Regions from separate parts of the Paenibacillus mobilis genome, predicted to be linked through region 3. Evidence: predicted binding sites of a transcription regulator. Region 3 holds the regulator's gene; each other region holds the start of a gene.
What was found. The regulator LexA, encoded in region 3, represses DNA repair genes until DNA is damaged. The targets are predictions, from matches to a motif close to CGAACATATGTTCG.

Region 1 (7,598 bases), 120 kb from region 3:
ATCCAGATTGCCGCCTGGTCAGTGCCGAACGCTTCGCCGATGTATTCTTCCGGTCTGCGGAGCAGGACGTATTTGCCGTTGATCTTCTCCGGAAACAATACATTGTTGCGGTCGTTGATCTCAAGCGGAGTAGTAGTCGTGACATATTCCCAGTCGATCAGATTGCGGGAGGACATCAGCACGGAGCGGGTCAGCCAGTGCCCTTCCTCTTCGCCCCAGCCATCCGGATAAGTCGGAATCGAACGTTCCGGAATACCAGTACCCGTAGGGTAATAGTTCATGGCGCAAGGACGGACCGCAATGGTCATGTAGAATGTGTCTTCGATTTTGACCATCCGGGGATCCTGTACGCTTCCGTACGGAAAACCGAGCATATCCGGAGTTACAACCGGTTGATCGGTAACATGCTTGAAATGCACGCCGTCTTCGCTTTCCAGCAAACCGAGGAAGTTTTTGCACGGTGTCAGCGAACCCGCGGTCCGTTCGATCATGTAATATTTGCCGTTATCCTTCACCACGGCCGGGTTAAACACAGTCGCAAGCCGCCATTCATATTCGCCGGGGACGACGATCGGGTTTTCAGGATGTCTAGTAATTTTCATGAATTCCGCCTCCTTGTTCCAGTACATAGAATTAAAGCCATTATAGCCCCGCCTTCCGGCTGCTCATATCCCAGAAAGTTTCGAAATCATCCGAAATCTAGCGATGGGTTTGGAACACCTTCTCAGAAAAAGGGGCGAAACACCGAAAGAGCAACCCTCTTCCATTTGATCCCCTCTTCACCACCCCTAATAAAGTATAACGTTATAATGTTTAATGTTGTTTTTTTGTTTATCCTCTTCGGATTAATTCTATAATAAACCGGCCCGCGATTTGAAAACATCCCGTAAAATTGCGATTCTATCCGTTAATTTTATGTAGTTTAAAGGCTGCTTTCGCTTCTAATGTTCTAGTTAGCCAGAAGAAAACCGCCATGAAGGCGGTTCATTGAGAGCTGTCTTTGTCTCAGCGGTGGACTCGATTTTCCACAATGCCAACTGCCGAATAAGGATAATCGATCTGTTTCTTCACTACAGCTGCCGCTTCCGGCCCGGCAAGCAGCCCAACGACATACAATCCGAGGTCGATAGAGGTGGCCACGCCTCCGGCCGTGATGATTTTTCCGTCCATGACGATCCGTGCCTTGATTACCTCTTCACAGTAAGGTTCCAAGAGCTCATAGACATTGGGATGGGTGGTAGCCTGCTTCTCTTTCAAGAAACCCGCCGCTCCCCATATTAATGATCCCGTACATACAGAGACTTTATACTCGGCAGGCTCGGCCGTACGAATCCAATCGATGAAATCAGGATCATCCTTCAGCCTCCTGGTCCCCATTCCTCCCGGAATAAAAACAAGATCGTAACCCGATAAATCCGGTTTTACGGCATCCACCTTCACCCGCATTCCCAGCTCATCCTCAACCTCCTCCGACATGGCGCAGAGTTCCCACGTCGTACTGTCAGTCCGTTCAAATTGGCGGAGCCGGTTGACAACATCGTAGAACCCGACAAAATCAAGAAAAGTAACTCCATTAAACAAAACGAAAGCGATTTTCATCTGATCCGTCCTTTCCATTTGGCGAAGAATAATTGAATGACTTTATCTTTATGCCGATCCAGAGAGTCCTGAACAATAGCATCAAGCTCATACCAGGGAATGTCCAATTGTTTGGATAACTGTTTCACCAAGGTAGTTTTGCCGCTGACCACAATTCCGATAATCAGAATCTTTGTCACAAAGTCACCTGCCTCTAATCTTTAGCAAGGGGCAAAAATAAACTGATAGCAGATCATCGTCTGTTCGTCTCCCGAACCGTTTGACTTTGTCCCCCTGCCAACTTCCCTGAACCCGATTTTCTCCAGCATGCTTCTGGATCTCAGGTTGGTTTCCTCCGCTTCTGCCAGGAAAAGACTAAGCCCCAGCTCACGCGAAGCATACGCCATCAGGTGCTGGGCTGCCCGGGTTCCAATGCCATTCCCCCACAATGAAGAATCCCCAATCGCAACGCCCAGTTCAGCCGAATTCCCCTGAATAAAAGCCAAATCCGCATAGCCGATCAGCTTGCCTTCGTATTCAATTCCCATCCGCAAAAAGTACTCCGTCTGACCGCTTACACAGCGGCTCCACCACTCCTTCATCTCGTCCGTTGTTCTGTCGGGCTCCCATCCGTTAGCCGAACAAAAAAGCTCGTCTTGGCTCCAGGCCATAACGGCATCCAAATCGTCTATAGTGATAGGTCTGAGAACTAGATTTTCCGGTTCAGGTTTATTGTTCATTCGTTTGACTCTCTCCGCTTAGAAACTTTATTTCACAAACGTATTTCTCACTCTTTGCGACCTGATGAAATAAGGAATCCAAATCGCGCATGTCACGGCGCTGCGGACTATACCTCCCAAGGTATTAGCATTTTCATCCCCAAGGACAGAGGCTGCTCCAGAAGGTCGGATTTAGTTGAATTGGATTTCATACCTTCACCTTCCTTGTTCCTTAAATTAAAATTGAAATCGCCCTCTAATCATTTCCGCTGCTTCGTCCGGGCCAAGCTTCGTATTATTGATTCTCAGATAATTGTCCCTCGTTATTTCTCCCGGCAAAGAGTTCAGTCGGTATTTCTCATGAGTTCTGATCAAATTGGCTTCCGATTTCTCTATTTGACGTTTGGTTGGCTTATGCTCAAGCCGGTTTGGCGTTTTGTTGCGGTAGATCCGTTCTTCGAGCTCCGCCTCAAGTTCCACCCAATAAACCGTCCAGCCTCTGGACTCAAACAAATTCGTGATTCCTTCGACAAACTCCCAGTCTTGCTGCAGGTCAAATGCCCAAACGTACGTGAAGATAAAGCCATCCATACCGCTTTGCGAAACTTCCTCAAAAATCCCCTGCCTGATCAAGCTCACCAACCGATTACCGGAAGGCGTTCCATATTCAAAAAATGGCGTCACAAATTCAATCGACATATGATTGTGAAACAGCTTGAAATCGGTTTTGGCTGCCAAACTTTGCCCTACCGTCATTTTTCCTACCGCTTGCGGCCCAAAAAGAATCACGAAATGCATTCGGTTCCTCCTCCCTAATTTGTATTTTTAAACCAAATATAACTTTCCTGATTATACCATTTGTGCTTTCTTGTTGTCCTGATCCAAAAAAAGATCCGGGCAGATTCAATTCTGTCATCCGGATCTTTTTTTCTTTAGATTTTAATAGTTGCTGAATCCCCGCTAGAAACCAAACGACAGCTGCTCCACGGGCAGCTCTCCGGCAATTTCCTCCAGGGCCATTGCTTTGGACAATAAGGCTCCGCCGCCATCGGCAGTTGACTTCTCCCTCTTAGGCATAGAGGTTTCATCTTCCGTTAAAGCATATTTCAGCTGCAGCTCGTCGGTTATCCGCCGGATGCGTTCGCGGTAACTTTCGTCCGTGTAGGCCCCTCCTTGATATAAATCCCTGTAAACCTGCAGCTTCTCCGGAAAATGTTCGCGTAACGTCTTGTAATACCAGCCCTTGACATCGGGAGATAACCTCAGCAGCGAAGTCATCACAAAATCTGCTCCGCCCTTTCGGGCTGCTGCAAAGATGGCCTCCAGCCCCTCCTTGTCATCCGTCAGCAAAGGCAGGATCGGTGCAATAAATACGCCCGTCCTTATACCGCTTCCGCTTAACGCTTCCAGCGCCTCAAGCCGTTTGAAAGGCAAAGGAGCCCCGGGCTCCAGCAAGCGGATCAGCTTTGCGTCCAGCGAACCCATGCTGATATTGACCAAAATATCGTCCATCGCCTGCAGCAGATCAAGATCCCGCAGCACAAGCGGGGAACGTGTCGTGATCGACGTACGAATCCGGTATTTAGCCAGCACCTTCAGGCATTCGCGGGTAATCCGGGTTTTGCCCTCGACCGGCTGGTAAGGATCGGTGACCGTTCCGATCGCCACACGTCCGATATGACGGCGAACCGCCTCCAAATCGTGAGCGTACCGGACGGCAAGCTTGGACAGCTGCGCTTCCAGCGCTTCAGCTGCGTTTATTTTCAGCATAATATGGTTCTGGAATTCGTCATTGGCTTGTCTATCAATAAACCCCTGAAAACCGCGGGCATAACAAAAGCTGCAGCCGTGTGCGCAGCCTCTGTACGGATTAATGGACCATTCAAAGGGCATTCGTTCTTCTTTAACTTTGGTCAACGTCTGTTTCGCAAAAATCGTCTCGTACGTTTTAGCCATGATTTCCGCCCTCCAAATAGGAACATTTGTTCCTATTATAACACAACAATCCGCTTTTATCCGTTTCGGCAGCATGAAAATTTATGGAAGGGGACTCGAATGACGTTCCAAGAACCGTCGGCACGGAGCCCACGGTCTCTTGCAAACCCCCTATAATCCGATAGAGATGACTGCTCCGGATTGGAATCCCTGCCCGGCTGTCCGGTTAGTCCGAACAGAGATTCCGTCTCCCTGCTGGCCCGGCAGATCACGATGATAACGATTGGGCTTAGCGCTCGTCGGTTACGAATCTCCTGCTTTTACTTCCTTAATAGGAATGATGATAGTGCTTGTGAACTCTGCAATGCTTGGAGTGCTTGCAGTGTTTGGGCACATGGTGGCAGGGAACCTTTTTGCAGCCTACGAAAATTTTCTTTTTACAAGTTTTTTCAATAACCGGATCGTAACGGACCGTGATATACTTTTTGACAACGAATTTCTTAACATAGCATTTTCTGATAGGGTCCTTGTCAATGCAGTGATCTTTCCACTTTCTCCTCATTTCTCCATTACCTCCCATATTTCAAATACAAGATAGTATACGTTTTAATCAAGGCTTTGAACTAGTTCGGCAGCCTATCTTTAGGAAATTAGGCCATTCTCTCTTTTTCGACATATTCGGATATGATAGTGGTATTTTGCTCATTTTAGCCAAAAAAAGCGCTCTTCCTTGAAGGAATAAAGCTTATTTATAATAAATATGGAGAATCTCCTTGAACAAATAATCCACCCCTTTCATGAGTCCGGGCTTGAGGATCCCCAAAACTTGCAGCAGGCTCATCACAAACCCGATCAGCAGAAAAGAAAAAAAGGCGGCCAGCTCCTTCCAATACGTTCCTCTTAAAAGACTGGGTACTTCATAAATCACGATTCCAGCGAAGACCACTAACAACATAATGATCATGCCCGATCACCTCCCTGCTGCTTGGGAAATCTTCTAAGGACAGCGATCAGCCAGGTCAGAAACGGAAGCAGGAACTGGAACGGAAAGCTGTAAAACGGATAAATCGTCGCCCCGTCAAAGGCATGCTCCATGCTGGAAGGATAAAGCAAAACGGAAAGGCTGATCGTAATAATGCCTATTGGGGTCACGAGCGGCACGTAAGAGCGCAGCTTCAACAGCTGGGCAAGCCCTAATACCGTTGCGTAATAATATAAGCTTACCCGCAGAAACAAAGTGACCAGCAGCACGATCGCTACCAGCACGTCCAGCCGGGTCAGAATATCCGCGATGTTGATCAGCCGCGTGGATTCAAAGGAAGGCGAAACCATGATGGAGCCCACCACCCCCAAAACGGCCGTGTCCTGCACAACTATGATCAGCAGCTGCAGGCCGCCTATAAAAAATCCCAGCAGCATGGCCTTTTTGGCCTGCTTGATTTTGTTCATGTACGGCATCACCATCAGAAATACGACGGTTTGCGTAAAAGGAAGCGTGGCCACGATATGCGTTCCCTGTATGAATTTGGACAAAGGCAGTTCAAAAACGGGCAGGAAATTGGAAAAATCCATCTCGCTGAATAGCAGCATAAAACCGGACAAAATCAGCACCGCCGCCACAGCAATCAAAATGAAGCTGCTGCGGGCGATGGTCTCGATCCCGTTTCTTACCGCCCAGGCACATATAAACATGAACATAATCAGGAAAACCGCCATCGGCGTTTCCGGCATGATGTAGGTACCGAAGAAGTTATAGACGGTTCGCAGATTCAGGGAGGCCAGCAGCAGGAAAAAAGCTACATACAACACGGAAATCGCTTTTCCCAGAAAAGGACCGTAAATCGCATCGTGCATTTCCATCAGATTTTTACCCGGAAAACGCTGCGCCAGAGAGACATAAATCAGGACAAAAGGCAAACTGATCGCCATGGCCGCCAAAACGGTCAGCCAGGTATCATGTTTGGTGATCGCCGCCGAAAAAGCCAGCAGCAAATGCGCCCCCTGTATGAATCCGATATTCAAATATGTCAGCTGTGAGCTTGAAATTTGACCTCTTTCGATTTTCATCCAACCGCTCCTATTCCGAATTGGCGGGTTTATTGATTTTGCCTGACAAATGCAGCTTGGCCTCCACCTGCACCTCTACCGTAACTTTCGGAAGCTCCTGATCCCAATTTTTTTTAAGCTGCTTCCACTGTTTCGGGTAATGCCGGTGCAGCTGCTCTCCAAAGCCGAATAGATCCGCTTGATACCGTTTTGCTTTTTCCCAGGCAGCCATGACTTCCTTTCGGATAGCCGCCGCCTCTTCCTTTTGCAAAGACGCAATAGCCTGAGGCAGAGTCAAATTATCCATGCAGGATTGATCGCTCAAATTGCCCTGTTCCTTGATTTTTATCAGCATTTGGATTTGCTGTCCTTTGATCTTCGGAATCATTTTGGTTTTGGAGCCCGTAATTTCCATGCTGACCTTTCCGTCGCCGTTCGGGCATTTGACCACGAGGATCCCGCTTTTCACCTCGTCGATCGCCCATAAAAGTCCCCGGGTTTCGGTTTTGTTCAATTCCCCGGCCAGCTTGTCTTTTTTAAAGAACGCGGTTCCCGAGATAGACAGCGTCTTCTCCCCGTTATCTTCATTCACCTCGATCAAAGGGGCGATCGGCGCCGTGGATTTGCTCATCAAGCGGGCTAAAAAATCCTTCAGGTTCACCATGCTGGACTGGGATGTCGCCCCCTGGTCGCTGACAAGCGATGCGATGTTTTGCGACGGCGTCGGTTCCAGCTCCGGTTCGATCTCAAAAATTTCGCTGGCTTTATCCCGGGCGACCAGGGTCCACACATTAAGCCGGTTTTCGTGGTCGCGCACAAAAAAATCGATATATTTCTGTACGCCCTGCTTGGCGATGTCACGGCTGAAGATCAAAACCTGATTATGCTGAAAAAAAAGCTTCCGGCTGGACTCGTGCGTAAACCCGCGGACCGCTTCAAACACGGTTCTGCCTTGGCTCTGCGTATTCCAGTAGGCTTTTTCCCCCGTGGTTCCCGTACCGCTTTCCGGATCCTTAAGCGTCTCCGCCTTGATAATTTGGGCCGTCAATTGCACCTCGCCGGCTTTCTCGGGTTTGTCGACGCCCACTCCCATAATGATCGCCAGCGTATCCAGCTCATGACGGTTCCAGCAGCCGGGCAGGCCCAGCAGCAACAAGATGCATACAACAAATTTTAAAAGCCGGCTTCTCACAAACTTCACCTCGTCAGGTTTCTTTAGTAGGGGGTTCGGAAGGGTTTGCCGGAGGCGCCGGCATCACGACGTCCTGACGCTGCGAATCCTCCCAGGTGAGGACTTTGGGACGGGTGACCATCAGCCAG
Region 2 (7,598 bases), on a different contig from region 3:
AAAAGATGCCGGAATCCAGCGAACCCAAGGTCAAGGTCGATATTGGCCAGAGCTTGCCTAAAGGCGACAAAATGGAAACAGTCATTCAGAAGTGCACCGAAATCGGCGCAGCGGCGTTTATTCCGTTCCTATCGGAACGGACGATCGTTCAATACGATGAGCGCAAGGAAGAAAAACGGACCGCCCGCTGGGCCAAAATCGCCAAAGAAGCGGCGGAACAAGCTCATCGCAGCCGGATTCCGGCGGTACGCCAGCCTTTGAAATGGAAGGGACTGCTAGGGGTATTTGAACAGTATGACCTGGTTTGTATTTGTTATGAAAAAGAACTCGGCGAACAATTAAGAGACGTTGTTCAGCCGTTTGCGGCGTCCCTGACGTCCGATAATTCGCCGGACAAGGCCAGACGGGTGCTGGTCGTTGTAGGCCCTGAGGGCGGATTTACCGAAGAAGAGGTAGCCGCCGCGGAGGCGGCAGGCGCCAGATCCGTCGGGCTTGGCCGACGCATTTTGAGAACGGAAACGGCCGGCATGGCCGCCCTGACCTGCATATTATACGAAACTGGAGAAATGGGGGGAGTTTAACGATGCCATCTGTAGCTTTTTATACGCTTGGCTGTAAAGTTAACTTTTATGATACGGAAGCCATCTGGCAGCTGTTTAAAAATGAAGGGTACGAGCAGGTTGATTTCGAGCAGACCGCCGACGTATACCTGATCAATACTTGTACGGTAACCAATACCGGCGACAAGAAAAGCCGTCAAATCATCCGCCGCGCCGTCCGCCGCAATCCGGACGCGATCATTGCGGTAACCGGATGTTACGCGCAGACCTCGCCGGCTGAAATTATGGACATTGCGGGCGTGGACCTGGTCATCGGTACGCAGGACCGCGATAAAATTTTAAATTACGTCAACGAAATCCAGGCGAAACGCCAGCCGATCAACGCGGTGCGCAACATTATGAAAACCCGCGAATTCGAGGAGCTTGACGTTCCTAATTTTACGGATCATACTCGCGCTTTCCTTAAAATTCAGGAAGGGTGTAACAATTTCTGCACCTTTTGTATCATTCCTTGGTCCCGGGGGCTGTCGCGCAGCCGCGATCCGAAAAGCGTCATCGCCCAAGCTAGACAGCTGGTGGCGTCCGGTTATAAAGAAATCGTGCTGACCGGCATCCATACCGGCGGTTACGGCGACGACCTTGACGATTACAAGCTGTCCGACCTGCTTTGGGATCTGGATAAGGTGGAAGGTTTGGAACGCGTGCGCATCAGTTCGATCGAAGCGAGCCAAATCGATGATAAGGTGCTTGAGGTGCTTAAAAAATCGCCGAAAATGTGCCGCCACTTCCACATTCCGCTTCAGGCGGGCAATGATGAAGTGCTCAAACGAATGAGACGGAAATACACGATTGCCGAGTTTGAGGAGAAAATCCGCAAAATCCGCGAGTTTATGCCGGACGTAGCGATTACGACGGACGTTATCGTGGGTTTCCCGGGCGAAACGGACGAGCATTACCGCGACGGCTTTGAAGCCATTAAGCGGATCGGTTTCTCCGAGCTCCACGTCTTCCCTTATTCCAAGCGTACCGGTACTCCGGCTGCGCGCATGGAAGACCAGGTCGACGAGGAAGTGAAGCATGCGCGCGTGCACGAGCTGATCGATTTGTCCGAGCAAATGCAGCTGGCTTATGCGGAGAAATTTGTGGGCAAGGTGCTGGACGTCATTCCGGAACGCGACGAAAAAGGCCAATATGGCCCTGGCCGCGCGATGGGTATGAGCGATAACTACCTGCAGGTCGTTTTTGATACGGAAGAAGATTTGACTGGCCGTTTGTGCCGCGTCAAAGTGACCCAAGCCGGCGTCAACGGCTGCGAAGGCACGCTGGTCCGCATTCTGGACGAGCTTCCGGAGGCTGCAGGGCATTAAGGTAGGATTCCGGTCCCGCCCTTTACAATTGATTTATAGGCAACAAACCCAAGGATTTCATTCACGGAGAATGGAATCCTTGTTATTCATGGAATGATGGAAAGGTAGGGGAGCCATTATGGCATACAAGGAAATTTCAGCCGGGGGCGTCGTATACCGCCGGGAAGCAGGGGAATTGCAAATCCAGCTGATCACGGACCGTTACGGCAAAATCTCTTTTGCCAAAGGGAAGCAGGAACTCGGGGAAACGGTTGAAGAAACCGCGCTGAGAGAGATTTGGGAGGAAACGGGCGTTACAGGCACAATCGTTCAACCCATCGATATTATCGCTTATAAATATGAGCATGCCGAATACGGCGAAGTAGATAAAGAAGTTCATTATTATCTGGTGGAAAGCGCTCAAGGCGAGCTAAAGGCCCAAGTCGAAGAAATCCGCGGCGTAGATTGGTACTTACCGCTTGAAGCGTGGGACAAGCAGCGGACTTCCGGGTATGACAACAATGATTTTATTTTGGAAAAAGGCCTTAAACTGCTGGGCGTGCAGATTTAATAGGGAAGCAGGAAGGGAAGGTATTCAGGTCAGTCCTTAAGTTCTGTTGCCCTTGTCCTCCAACCGTTTCCATATGGATAAGTAACATAAAGGCAGGGCCAGCAGAGAGCTGAGCACATTAAACAAGGTTTGGCTGTGGGCGATCACGCCGGAAGCGTCGGAAGACATCCAGGAGGATACCGTTTCTAATTCCCTGATGAACGGGAGAAACAGCAGGCAGCCGCCGACATTCAGCACAATATGGGACCAGGCTACGAACCTGCCCGACCGGGTTCCGCCGATGGAGGCGATAACCGCCGTTACGCAGGTTCCCACGTTGGAGCCGAGAACTACGGCGATGCCGAGCGGGACGGGAAGGGTTCCCGCCGCGGCCAGGCCCATCGCGAGTCCGATGACGGCTGCGCTGCTGTGAACCGCAGCAGCCAGAACGGCTCCGGCAGCTACGCCCCATAACAGGCTGCTTTCCGCCCGCCGGGTAAACCAATCGATCAATCCGTAAGCCTGGAGGGCTCCTCCGGTGTTTTGCATCCAGGCGATAGCGACCAGCACGATGCTAAAGCCTGCGGCGGCAAGCGCAGCGTGCTGGACGGACTGCAGCAGGGAAGCATATTTTTGCAGCCGGTAGGGAAGTTTCTCGAATAAGACAACCGCTGCGAACCAGACGCACAAGGAAAGCAGAAGCAGCGGAGGCCCGATAGCGGAAATATGCAGAGCAATGAGCTCGGTGGTCAGGCAGGTGCCGATATTTCCTCCGAGAATGATGCCGAGCGTGCGGCCATAGGTCAGCAGACCGGCATTGACGAGGCCGATCGTCATTACGGTAACGGCAGTGCTGCTTTGCAGCAGGGCGGTGATTGCCGTGCTGAACAGCATCCCTGTAAGAGGGGTGGCGGAAACTTTGTTCAGCAGCTTCGTCAGTACCGGTCCGGCCCAGGCCTGCAGAGCCAGCTCCATCATTTTCATGCCGAAAATAAAGAGGGCCAGTCCGAAGATCAGCGGAACTGCGATTTCGCGGAACACCGATCGGCCTCCTTTCCTGGGAAAAAATTTGGAACAAGCCTTTGCTGAGGTTATGTTTATGCATGCAAAGGACCAGTCATGCCATCCGGAATGGTAGAGCGGAGAGAGAACGCGGGAAGATTACCGCTGCTATCTCGAAGATCAGGAGTAATTGATAATTCGTATATAACTTGCAGAAATTAGGAGTGGACATTCAAATGGCAGCAGTAGTTTTGCAGCGCAGCCGCAAAAAAAGGCTGGAACAGGGACATCCCTGGGTATATAAAAGCGAAATAGAACGGGTGGACGGCGAGGTTTCGCCCGGCGACCTGGTAGAGGTGGTCAATCATCAGGGGCGATACCTGGCGACGGGATATTACAACCCGGCTTCCCAGATTACGGTGAGGATCTTGTCCTATAAACCTTTACAGGATATGGATACGGCTTTTTTTGCCGAACGGTTTGCGGACTGCCTTCGACACCGCGAACGTTTCGTTAAGGAGAACGCATACCGCCTGGTGTACGGGGAAGCGGACTTTCTTCCCGGGCTGATTGTGGACCGGTTCGGCGACGTGCTGGTCGTGCAGCTGTTGACGCTCGGCATGGACAAACACCGGGAGCAGATCGTGGAGGCTTTGGTGCGGGTTTTGCAGCCCAAAGGCATCTATGAGCGCAGCGATGTCGGCGTCCGTGAGATCGAAGGGCTGGAGCAGGTGAAAGGGGCTTTATACGGAGACTGCCCGCGTCACGTGACCGTAACGGAAAACGGTCTATTGATCTCCGTGGACATCATGGAAGGCCAAAAGACCGGTTATTTCTTTGACCAGCGGGAAAACCGCGCGTCCATCGCCCCCCTTATGCTGGGCTGGGGCGAGAAAAGCGGCATCCGTCTACAGGAGCTGGAAAACCCGGAAGAAGGAACCCGCACGGTTCCCGTGAACAAAAGCGGCAAAGAAGTGACGTTCCCTTATTGGGACGGAGCAACGGTGCTGGAGTGTTTCTCGCACACCGGCAGCTTTACGCTGCATGCTTGCAAATACGGAGCCAAAAAGGTCACCTGTCTCGACATCTCCGAGCATGCCATCGAAAGCGCCCGCGAAAACGTCAAGCTGAACGGGTTCGAGGAACGGGTCGAGTTTGTGGTGGCCGATGCTTTTGATTACCTGCGCAGCCAGGTCAAAGGGCAGGAGGACCGCAAGGCCAGAGCGGAAGGGAAAGCCGATACCTCGGTGCCCCTGACGTCAGGCACTGGCCGGACATGGGATGTGGTCATTCTGGATCCGCCGGCTTTCGCCAAAACGAAGAAAGCAGTGCCCGGCGCCTGCAGAGGGTACAAGGACATCAATCTGCACGGCATGAAGCTGGTCAACGAAGGCGGTTACCTGGTGACGGCCAGCTGCTCCTACCATATGCGTCCCGACCTGTTCCTGAGCACGATTGCCGATGCCGCGGAGGATGCGGGAAAAATATTGCGGCTGGTGGAATGGCGCGCGGCCGGCAAGGACCATCCGCAAATTTTGGGCGTGGACGAAGGCCACTATTTGAAATTTGCCATTTTTGAGGTGCGCAGCAAAGCCTGAGGACCCTCGCCTAAAGGTGTGGTTTGCAGCAAAAAGAATCCGGCTTTGGAGCCGCTTTGCGGCCCTAAGCTTTTATACGCAGCCAAGCAGGCCCGGTGCAGCACCGGCCTGCTTTTTCTTTTTCCAATCCTCAGGGCTGTTGCAAACACATGTTCCGATCCCGCTGGTTATGGTATACTAGAATCTATCGATACGGGAAACGATCGGCTCTTTTAGGGGAGCCTTTTTATATAAGGGAGGATGCCTAAGTGTCACTTCAACTGATTATCGGCCGGGCCGGCAGCGGCAAAAGCCGATATATGCTGGATCAAATCCGTGAACGGCTGCAGGAGGACCCTATGGGTCCGCCTATCATCATTCTGGTTCCCGAGCAGGCGACCTTTCAGCTGGAGCGCGCCATCGCTTCTTTTCCGGGATTAAAGGGAACGGTCCGCGTCCAGGTGCTGGGCTTCAAACGTCTGGCTTACCGGATCATGCAGGAGACGGGGGGCTCGGCGCTGATCCCGATCAGCGATGAAGGGAAAAAGATGCTGCTGTACCGCATTATGCGCGGGCTACAGGATGATTTAAAGCTGTATGGCAGCGCCGGCGGGGCGCTTGGTTTGATCGACAAGCTGAACAGCCTTTATACGGAAACCAAAAAATACGGGGCGGACGCCGCTTCCCTGGGGCAGCATTTTCGGCTTTTGGAATCTTCCGGGGGCGATTCGCCGCTGCTCAGGAACAAGCTGCATGATTTGCAGCTGCTGTTCGGAGAGTTCGAGAAAGAGCTTTCCGGCTTGTATATCGATGCGGAGGACCATGTCCGGAAGCTGGCCGAAGGCGCTTTGAGTTCCGCTTATTTGCAGGGCTCGGAAATATGGGTGGACGGCTTCCATTCGTTTACGCCTATGGAACAAGAAGCGCTTGGCAGGCTGATGGAGGCGGCTGTGCGCGTAAACGTGGCGCTGACGTTAGACCGGCCGTATGACGCTTCGCGTCCGCCGAACGAACTGAATCTGTTTTACACCTCGGCTGTTACGTATATGAAGCTGCGGGCTTTGGCCGAATCGGCGGGGATGGCGGTATGGCCGGATAAAATTATGGACGAGCGGCCTTACCCGCGATTTAAGAACAGCGAAACGCTGAGCCTGCTTGAATCAATCTACGGCACAAGGAAGCGGGTCCGCGAACAGGACGAACCGGAGGATCTGCAGCAAAGCCTGCGGCTCCGGTCGGCCCCGGGCAAACGTTCCGAAGTGGAGGCGGCCGTCCGCGAAATGGTCAGACTGGCCCGGGAAGAGCAGGTCCGATGGCGGGATATGGCTTTATACGTCCGCAATTTGGAGGACTATGCGGATTTGATCGAGCCGATCTGCGGTGATTATGAAGTTCCGGTATTTATGGACCGGCGCAAAAGCATGGCCGCCCATCCGCTGATCGAACTGGTGCGGGGAGCGCTGGACGTGGTTAAACGTTTCTGGAAGATCGAAGATGTTTTCCGCTGCGTCAAAACGGATTTTCTGCTGCCCCTGGACGGCAGCCTGACGCGCGAAGACATGGACGTGCTGGAGAACTACGTCATGGCTGCGGGCATCGAAGGCGCGCGCTGGAACCGTGAAAAAGCCTGGAGAGGGAAACCGAATCTCTCTTTGGAGCCGGGGGAAACCGGAGGAGCGGCAGATTCGCCGGAAACCTCCAGCCAAAGAGGCGGCGACGAGGAGCTGAACCAGATTCTGCGGGCAAAGGACGCGGTAGTCGAACCGCTGTCCCTGTTCGAGAAACGAATGAAGCGGAGCAAGACGGCCAGAGAGATGTGCGAAGCCGTATTTGGGCTGCTGGAGCAGGTTTCGGCTGCCGAACGGCTGGACTGCCTGGCGGAGGAAGCGGCTGCTGCCGGCGAGCCGCAGCGGGCGATGGAGCATCGGTCCGTCTGGGGAGCCGTTTTGGATCTGCTGGACCAAATTGTTGAAATGATGGGGGAAGAACGCCTGGACGCCCGCTTGTTTGCCGGAGTGCTTGACACCGGCCTGCGCAATCTTAAGCTGGGGCTTGTTCCGCCGTCTTTGGACCAGGTACTGGTCGGCAGTGCGGACCGGACCCGTTCGGTTCACGCCAAACATGTTTTTGTGCTGGGCGTAAACGAAGGCGTCATGCCTGCCCTTTATCAGGAGGAGGGCATTTTGACGGATCAGGAACGGAGCAGATTGGCCGAAACCGGTTTGGTGCTGGAGCCGGGGACGGCAAGAAAGCTGCTGGATGAGCGTTTTATGATCTACCAAATTTTATCTTCTGCGGAGTCATCCCTATGGATCTCTTATCCTGCTGCAGATGAAGAGGGTAAAGCTTTGCTGCCTTCCGAGGTTATCCGTGACCTGAAGCTGAAATTCCCTTCCCTGGAGGAAAAACTTGTCTCTCCTGTACCTCCGGCTGCGCTGCCTGAGAACGTGCAGCTGGAGTATGTAGCCGGTCCGGAGCCGGCATTGTCGGCGCTGGTCGGACAGCTGCGGCAGTGGCGGGCAGGAGCCGAATTGTCCCCGGTCTGGCACGGGGCTATCGCCTG
Region 3 (7,598 bases):
GCCAGCAAAATTTTGCCTTTCACCGAGGATTCGTTTTTCTCCATGAAGTTCTCCAGGTAAGCTACTGAAGCCTTCATTACTTCCGCGCTCTGCAGGACCTCGGCCACGATCAGCTCATTGTTGTTAAACAACCGGCCAACCTCTTCCATGCCTTTCATAAGAGGACCGTTGATAATCTGCAAGGCGGTATAGCGGCCAAGCGCTTCATCCAGATCCGGAAGCAGGCCTTCCTTGGTCCCCTCTACGATATAAGAAGCCAGCCGCTCTTCCAGCGGCAGGTTCATGACCTTTTCTTTCTTCTCTACCTTCTTGTTCCGGAAAGCGGCGACAAACGCAGCCAGCGTTTCATCGTTCGTATTATAAATCAGCTCTTCAGCCAATCGGCGTTCTTCTTCCGGGATGGAGGCATAACGCTCCACTTTCTCCGTATTTACGATCGCGTAATCCAGGCCGGCTTTGGTGCATTCATACAGGAAAACGGAGTTCAGCACTTCCCGCCCCGCCTCAGGCAAACCAAACGAAACGTTGCTGATGCCCAAAATCGTATGGCACTCCGGCAGCGCCTGCTTGATCAGACGGATGCCTTCCACCGTTTCCTTGGCCGAGCCGATGTACTGCTCATCCCCGGTGCCCACCGGGAATACCAAAGGATCAAAAATAAGATCCTCAGCCTTTAGGCCGTATTTATTCACCAGCAGATCGTGGGAGCGTTTGGCAACCTCCAGCTTGTCCTCCCGCGTAATGGCTTGTCCCCGTTCGTCAATCGTGCCCACGACTACGGCAGCCCCATACTTATGAATGAGCGGGGTTACCCGTTCGAATTTCTCCTCGCCGTCCTCAAGGTTAATGGAGTTAATAATTGATTTGCCCTGGCAGTATTGGAGTGCCAAATCGATGACCTCCGCATCCGTGGTATCGATCATGAGCGGAACCTTCACCTTTTTGACCACCAGCTCCAGAAATTCACGCATATCCACCGTTTCATCCCGGTCCGGGTCCTGCACGCAAACGTCGATCACCTGAGCGCCGTTTTTGACCTGGGCCCGGGCCACCTCCGAAGCTTCCTCGTATTTGCCTTCCACAATCAGGCGTTTGAATTTCCGTGAACCCAGAACATTCGTTCTTTCTCCGACCATGTAGGGCCGGTTGTCCGCTTCAATGTACACGGGCTCGATGCCTGAAACCGCCGGCGGATGTTGACCGGCAACCGGACGCGGCTCATAGGCGGCAAGCTCCTCCGAAAGAGCTTTAATGTGGGCCGGAGTCGTGCCGCAGCAGCCCCCCGCAATATTCAGCCAGCCCTGCTCGGCAAAAGCGCCGATTTTTCGGGCCAAAGAGCTCGGGGATTCGTGGTAATGGCCGTTTTCATCCGGCAGACCTGCATTCGGGTAACAGCTGACCGCTGTTTTGGACATTTCGGCCAGCGTGCGGATATGATCCCTCATAAATTCCGGTCCTGTCGCACAGTTCAAACCTACGGAAATCGGCTGCAGGTGCTCCAGTGAGACGTAAAACGATTCGATGTTTTGTCCGGCAAGCGTCGTGCCCATCGGCTCGATCGTTCCGGAAATCATGATCGGCAGCTTGGTTCCCGTCTTTGAAAAAGCTTGTCTAATGCCGATGCTTCCGGCCTTGACGTTCAGCGTGTCTTGCGAAGTCTCCAGCAGCAGAGCGTCGACGCCCGCTTCGATCAGTGCTACGGCTTGTTCTTCATAGCTTTCCACCAGCTCGCCGAAGGTTACGCCTCCGGTGACGGAAAGCGTTTTAGTGGTAGGTCCAAGCGCACCCGCCACATAACGGGGCTGCTGCCCCGTACTGTATTTCTCAGCCGCTTCAACGGCCAGCTTTGCCGCTGCCAGATTGATTTCCCTGGCTTTCTCCGGTATATCATATTCGGCCAATACGACAGAAGTCGCGCCGAACGTATTGGTCTCTATGAGATCCGCTCCCGCTTCGAGGTATTGTTCATGAATCCGGGTGATGACGTCAGGTCTAGTCAGTACCAGCATTTCGTTGCAGCCGTCAAGCTGCTCGCCTCCGAAATCTTCCGGAGTCAGGTTTTCCTGCTGGATCATGGTTCCCATGGCACCGTCAAGAATTAATATTTTCTCTTTTAATCGCGCATCAAGACTGGGTTTATTCAATTCCAATAACCTCCTTTCAGACATTAATCTTTAGTTTAGCAGAAGCCCCTTTGTAAGGAAAGAAAATTCCATGTTTATCCCGTTCATTAAAAATACAAAAGCCGCCTGCAGTCGGCAAAGACCCAAGACGGCTATCATTTATTCAGGTTTATTAAATAGAAGGTTTGCCGTTTACCAGCTCCAACAGCTCGGAAAGATGACGGATTTCATAGTCCGGCACGATTTCGTCGGTTCTTGTTTTTCCGTCGCGGTTGATCCAAACGGAAGGAATACCGGCCGCAAGCGCCCCTTTGATATCAGTCGTAAGCTTGTCGCCCACCATGACCGTTTCCTCAGGCGACGTGCCAAGCAGCTTCAAAGCATGTTCAAAAATCGCAACGTCCGGTTTCCCCCGACCGAAGCTTCCGGAAATGATTACTTCATCAAAATAAGGAACCAGTTCAGGCACGCCATCGAGTTTTTCCTGCTGGAGGGAAGGGCAGCCGTTGGTGAGCAAAAGCAGTTTTACCTTGCCTTTCAGTTCGTTTAAGACCAGAAACGTTTCTTCATAAGTATAAGGCCTGGTTCGCCGTTCCGAGGCAAACATTTCGCCAAGCTCTGCGGCCAATTCAGCATTATCCACACCGCAGGCCCGGAGTGCATTGTACCAGGAATTTTTCCGGTAAGCCGGAACCAGCTCCTGAAGTTTGCGGAATTCAGGCTGATCTCCGCCGTCAAATTTCGCCCACAAACCTTCAAACGGATTAATCCCAATCAGCTTGGTGAAAGGAAAGGTTTCGTAGGATTCATAAAGCGCTCTGGCTTCCCTGCGCACCGCTTCCTCCAGTCTTGCAGCATCTACTCCGGTGATTTCCTCCGCTTTCCGGCAAACCTCTTTAAACGTTTCCTCTACGCTGCGTTCATCCCATAGCAGCGTATCATCAAGGTCAAAACAAACTGCTTTCACTTCAGCCATTCCCCGTTCCCCCCGGTTTCCGTCTAATGTCCAGCTTATTTTTTCTCGAACTCTACCCCATGAGTAGCCGCAAATTCCTGCAAAGCCGCACCGACTTGTTCGGTGTCATAAAAATTGCGGCTGCCTGAAAACGTCCAGTTCGGCTCTTTCGTTTTGGCTACGATCGTGATCGTTTTGCCGCTCCATTTGATTTTGGCGATCGAACCTGCATCCAGACTGCGGTCCCGATTAAATTTGGAAGTAAACAGCTTGTTTTTGTAGATCCGCAGATAAGGTTTTCTTAAGAAAATCACAATACCCAGCACAAAATACAAAGCTACCGTAATAATGTAAAGCGTATTTATGTTTTCGGTCCCGCCAATAAAACCCATAACCGCATACATAGCGCCAAGCACAACAAACAGCAGCGGCAGAAGCACGTTACGCCCTCTGAACGTTACGCCTTCGCCTTTGCTGCCTAAAGTTCCGCCGGGTTTAACCCCTTTCTTCTGCTGATTAATGTTGAATTTCTGACGGTTTTTCTCTACTTTCCGTTCAAACGATCTTGACATTCCCTTGCATCCTCCCTAGACATGGTTGCCGGAGAGCCGGCTATTTTTCGTCAACAATCTCAATGGATTCAAGCTGTTGACGGAAGTTTTTGCGGATATTGCCAAGATATATTTCACGCAGCTCTGCGCGTTCGAGCTTTTCTGCTTCCGTTAATCCTTCCGCTTTGTGTTTGCGGGCCAATTCGTTGATCCGCTGTACCAGGCTATCGATGTCCATAAAGTCCTCCTTCATTAAAGGCATTACTATTTACTTTGACACGTCAAAAAGAGCTTGTCAAGGCGCTGTAAGCCCCCTGCAAGCTCTGCCATTCTTAAGGAAGAAAGGTTCGAAAAAATTTCAATCCATATTCAATCTATAATCAATCTATATTAGGAAGATTTAAAATATCTCCGGCTTGAATGCCGCTGTCATGCAAATGGTTTAATGAGGATAACAAACCGACATATTTACGGGTATCCATGCCGGATGGTTTATGAGCCAACGCGATATTCCACAACGTATCTCCCTGCATCACCACAACGGATTCATACACCGGCTCCTCTCCCGGGGAAACCGAAGCCGCAAAAGCGCTGATAAAACCGGTAAAAGAAAGAAGCAGCACGGCTATCACTACGAAGGTGCGGATAAAAGGTTTGCGGGTACCGGAAGACATTGGGGATTTATGTAAGAATCGCACCGAAGCTGTGGACATCACTGGCGACGGGGTTGTATGGATACTTTTATAAGTACTGTACTTTAACATTTAAAATCACTCCCAAACGTTTGTTCTGTTTTGTCTGAAATCAATATAACACGAACGTTTGTTTTGTTCAATAGTTTTTTAGAACAATTGTTCCCCTGCGTTTCGCCGCCCTATTTCCTAATTTGCAGCCTTCTATAGAAAAAGGTTAGAACTCCTGTTTGTGCGAACGGAGGTTCTATGTTATAATTTTTCCAAACGTTACTAAGATGGGGTTGATAACAAATGTCGAAGGTTTCCAGCCGCCAGCAGGCGATCTTGGAATTTATACGCAGTGAAGTTCGAATGAAAGGTTATCCTCCTTCTGTTCGGGAAATTGGCGAAGCTGTGGGACTGGCCTCCAGTTCGACAGTACATGGTCATCTGGACCGTTTGGAGAAGAAAGGTCTGATTCGCAGAGACCCGACAAAACCGCGGGCGATTGAACTGCTGGGCCAGGAAGAGTCGGAGAATTCCAATATGTTTGCCCATACTGTGGCAAGAATTCCGGTTGTGGGCAAAGTTACGGCCGGCGTTCCGATCACCGCAACCGAGAATATCGAGGATTATTTCCCGCTTCCCAACCATTATGTCGGAGATAAGGAAGTATTTATGCTTGCCGTTGTCGGCGAAAGCATGATCGAAGCCGGAATTCACAACGGAGACTATGTGATCGTCCGTCAGCAGCAAACCGCTGAAAACGGCGATATCGTGGTGGCTATGACGGAAGAGGACGAAGCTACGGTCAAAACTTTTTATAAAGAAAGAGACCACATCCGTTTGCAGCCTGAGAATCCAGCCTTTGAACCGCTTCGTTTGAAACACGTAACCATTTTGGGCAAAGTGATCGGACTGTTCCGGGATTTCCATTAAAGGCTCGCCATTTATTTTTTCGTATGAAGTTCATTTACTGGTAAATAATATAAAGGCAGCTCCTTTCCCTTTGAAAGGATAGCTGCCTTTTTACATTTGATATTCCCATGGAAACCTCGTTAAGCCGGGTTTTAGATCGGCCGCACACACACGATCATGGATAGTGATTTTTTTTATTGTATGCTATATTGATAAAAAAGATAATTGAATCGATAATTTATTTTTATCGCTCGATTCTTTTAAAAACTTTATAAAGGATTGAAACAAATTGAACCTGCAGCAGTCTTCCGAATTCATTAAGAAAAAATCCGCAACGCTTAGACCCGCACAAGAGATAGCCATCATTATCTTCTCTGCTTTTCTTGTCGCTGCCGGCCTGAACCTCTTTTTGATTCCGCATCAGCTGTTATCAGGAGGCATTTCGGGTCTTGCATCGATTATCGGCTATTTAACGGGCTGGAACATTTCCATCGTTTATTTCGTGCTAAATCTTCCCTTGATTATATGGGGCTGGAAAGCCGTTGGCCGGCGTTATATCGTTTTAAGCCTGATTTCCGTTGTAGCGACGACCTGGTTTATGGCCGTGATCCCCGTAGTGGGCGTGACTCATGACCCTACGCTTGGCGCGGTAGCCGGCGGGATTATCTCGGCGATCGGCATCGGATTTTCCTTAAGGGTGGGAGGCTCCACCGGCGGATTCGACATTGTAGGTTCAATTATTACGCGGAAATACGATCTTCCTATCGGCAACATTTTGTTTGTTTTGAACGGACTTGTTTTTATTGCCCTCGGCTTCTATAAAACCTGGGACCTTGCGCTTTATTCTCTGCTTTCCACTTTCGTTAAAGGGAAGGTCGTGGATACCATTCACGTAGGCCATATCAAAGTGACCTGCTTTATCATTACAAAGGAAAGAGACCGCATGCTTGCCGAATTGCGGAAGCTGCACCACGGCATCACTTGCATGGATTCCCAAGGCGGTTACAGCCAGGTGGGCAACTCCACCTTGATGACCGTGACCACCAGATATGAGCTTGCGGCCGTACGAAAAGCGGTGGTGACCACGGATCCCTATGCCTTTATGAACGTTGTCCAATCGACGGAAATCGTCGGGCGTTTTGCGCGGGGACATTCCAAATAAAACAACAACCCCAAGGAACCAGCGGGTCCCCTGGGGTTATTTATTTTTCCGTCAAAATTGGCTTAATCTTCTTCTACCGCAACACCAAGCGCGCGGTTTTTCTCTTTGAAACGGCTGTTATGGGACGAAACGTAAGCTACACGCTCCGCACTAGGATCGATGTACAGCTTGGCGCTGTTCACGGCCAACACCGCATCGGTAAATGTGCCTGCAATCAGGCGAACCTTGCTCTCGTAATTCACGAAATCCCCTGCCGCAAAAATCCCCGGAATATTGGTCTCCAGCTTTCCGTTCACATCGATCCACCACTGCCCCAAGTTAAAGCCCCAATCCCTTACAGGACCGAAATCCGTTCGCATCCCGTGGCTGACGATCACTGCGTCAACATCAAGCAGCTCCGTCGACCCCGTTTCCACATGGGTGATGGTCACCTGTTCAATGTGTTCGCCGCTTCCGCTGTGCAGCCTATCTACGACATAAGGCGTTTTGATCGCGGCAGAGGACTGCTTCATTTTTAATACATTTCGTTCATGTCCGCCAAACTCGTCGCGACGGTGCACGACAGTGACCTGCTCAGCAATCGGGCATAATTCGTTGGCCCAATCCACAGCGGAATCCCCGCCGCCTGAAATCAGAACGTTTTTTCCGCGGAATTCTTCAAGCTCCTGCACGGTATAGTGAAGATTGCTAACTTCATACCGGTCCGCACCTTCAATTTCCAGTTTAGCCAGCTTCCGAATTCCGTAGCCGATGGCCATGATCACCGTTTTGGTCCAATGTTTTTGGCCTGAAGCGGTCGTAAGTAGAATCGTGCCGTCTTCCTGCCGGCTGAAATCGGTCACCTGCTCGTTAAAAACGAACGTCGGTTCAAACGTATTCGCCTGCTTAATCAATTGAGCCGTTAAATCCGCGCATAAAATGGGGCCGACGCCGCCGACATCCCAAATCATTTTCTCCGGATAAATAAGCAGCCGGCCACCCAATTGGTCATTCGCTTCAATCAGTTTGGTTTTCATATCCCGCATGCCGCTGTAAAATGCCGAATACATCCCGGCCGGTCCGCCGCCGATGATGGTCACATCAAATAATTCAAGTGAAGCTTCCGCCATTATGTATGTCTCCCCCAACATGGATTTATGTTTATAGAATGATGATTTATAATTCAATGAATAAGATGAACCTATTATACATTAAATGATAATAATTATCATTATC

Region 1: AC3ZPD_RS04395 (SPL family radical SAM protein) is a predicted target of LexA. The motif match lies at 4,273-4,286, and genes of this name have one in related genera.
Region 2: addB (helicase-exonuclease AddAB subunit AddB) is a predicted target of LexA. The motif match lies at 5,199-5,212, and genes of this name have one in related genera.

What each region holds. Positions count from the first base shown of each region.
Region 1 is NZ_JBZCMS010000002.1:256,411-264,008, forward strand. Features, by position in the region: gene AC3ZPD_RS04365 (glycoside hydrolase family 130 protein) at 1-602, opposite strand, end outside; gene AC3ZPD_RS04370 (DJ-1/PfpI family protein) at 1,006-1,599, opposite strand; gene AC3ZPD_RS04375 (hypothetical protein) at 1,596-1,778, opposite strand; gene AC3ZPD_RS04380 (GNAT family N-acetyltransferase) at 1,800-2,318, opposite strand; gene AC3ZPD_RS04385 (DUF2569 family protein) at 2,346-2,489, opposite strand; gene AC3ZPD_RS04390 (DEAD/DEAH box helicase family protein) at 2,535-3,095, opposite strand; gene AC3ZPD_RS04395 (SPL family radical SAM protein) at 3,258-4,253, opposite strand; gene AC3ZPD_RS04400 (hypothetical protein) at 4,978-5,196, opposite strand; gene AC3ZPD_RS04405 (GerAB/ArcD/ProY family transporter) at 5,193-6,299, opposite strand; gene AC3ZPD_RS04410 (Ger(x)C family spore germination protein) at 6,310-7,470, opposite strand; gene AC3ZPD_RS04415 (spore germination protein) at 7,484-7,598, opposite strand, start outside.
Region 2 is NZ_JBZCMS010000006.1:197,635-205,232, forward strand. Features, by position in the region: gene AC3ZPD_RS13235 (16S rRNA (uracil(1498)-N(3))-methyltransferase) at 1-581, shown strand, start outside; gene mtaB (tRNA (N(6)-L-threonylcarbamoyladenosine(37)-C(2))-methylthiotransferase MtaB) at 584-1,927, shown strand; gene AC3ZPD_RS13245 (NUDIX hydrolase) at 2,046-2,477, shown strand; gene AC3ZPD_RS13250 (Na/Pi cotransporter family protein) at 2,514-3,497, opposite strand; gene AC3ZPD_RS13255 (class I SAM-dependent rRNA methyltransferase) at 3,695-5,056, shown strand; gene addB (helicase-exonuclease AddAB subunit AddB) at 5,305-7,598, shown strand, end outside.
Region 3 is NZ_JBZCMS010000002.1:139,781-147,378, forward strand. Features, by position in the region: gene metH (methionine synthase) at 1-2,144, opposite strand, end outside; gene AC3ZPD_RS03790 (HAD family hydrolase) at 2,296-3,099, opposite strand; gene AC3ZPD_RS03795 (hypothetical protein) at 3,135-3,650, opposite strand; gene AC3ZPD_RS03800 (DUF896 domain-containing protein) at 3,691-3,867, opposite strand; gene AC3ZPD_RS03805 (LysM peptidoglycan-binding domain-containing protein) at 4,010-4,393, opposite strand; gene lexA (transcriptional repressor LexA) at 4,616-5,242, shown strand; gene AC3ZPD_RS03815 (YitT family protein) at 5,511-6,383, shown strand; gene AC3ZPD_RS03820 (NAD(P)/FAD-dependent oxidoreductase) at 6,446-7,492, opposite strand.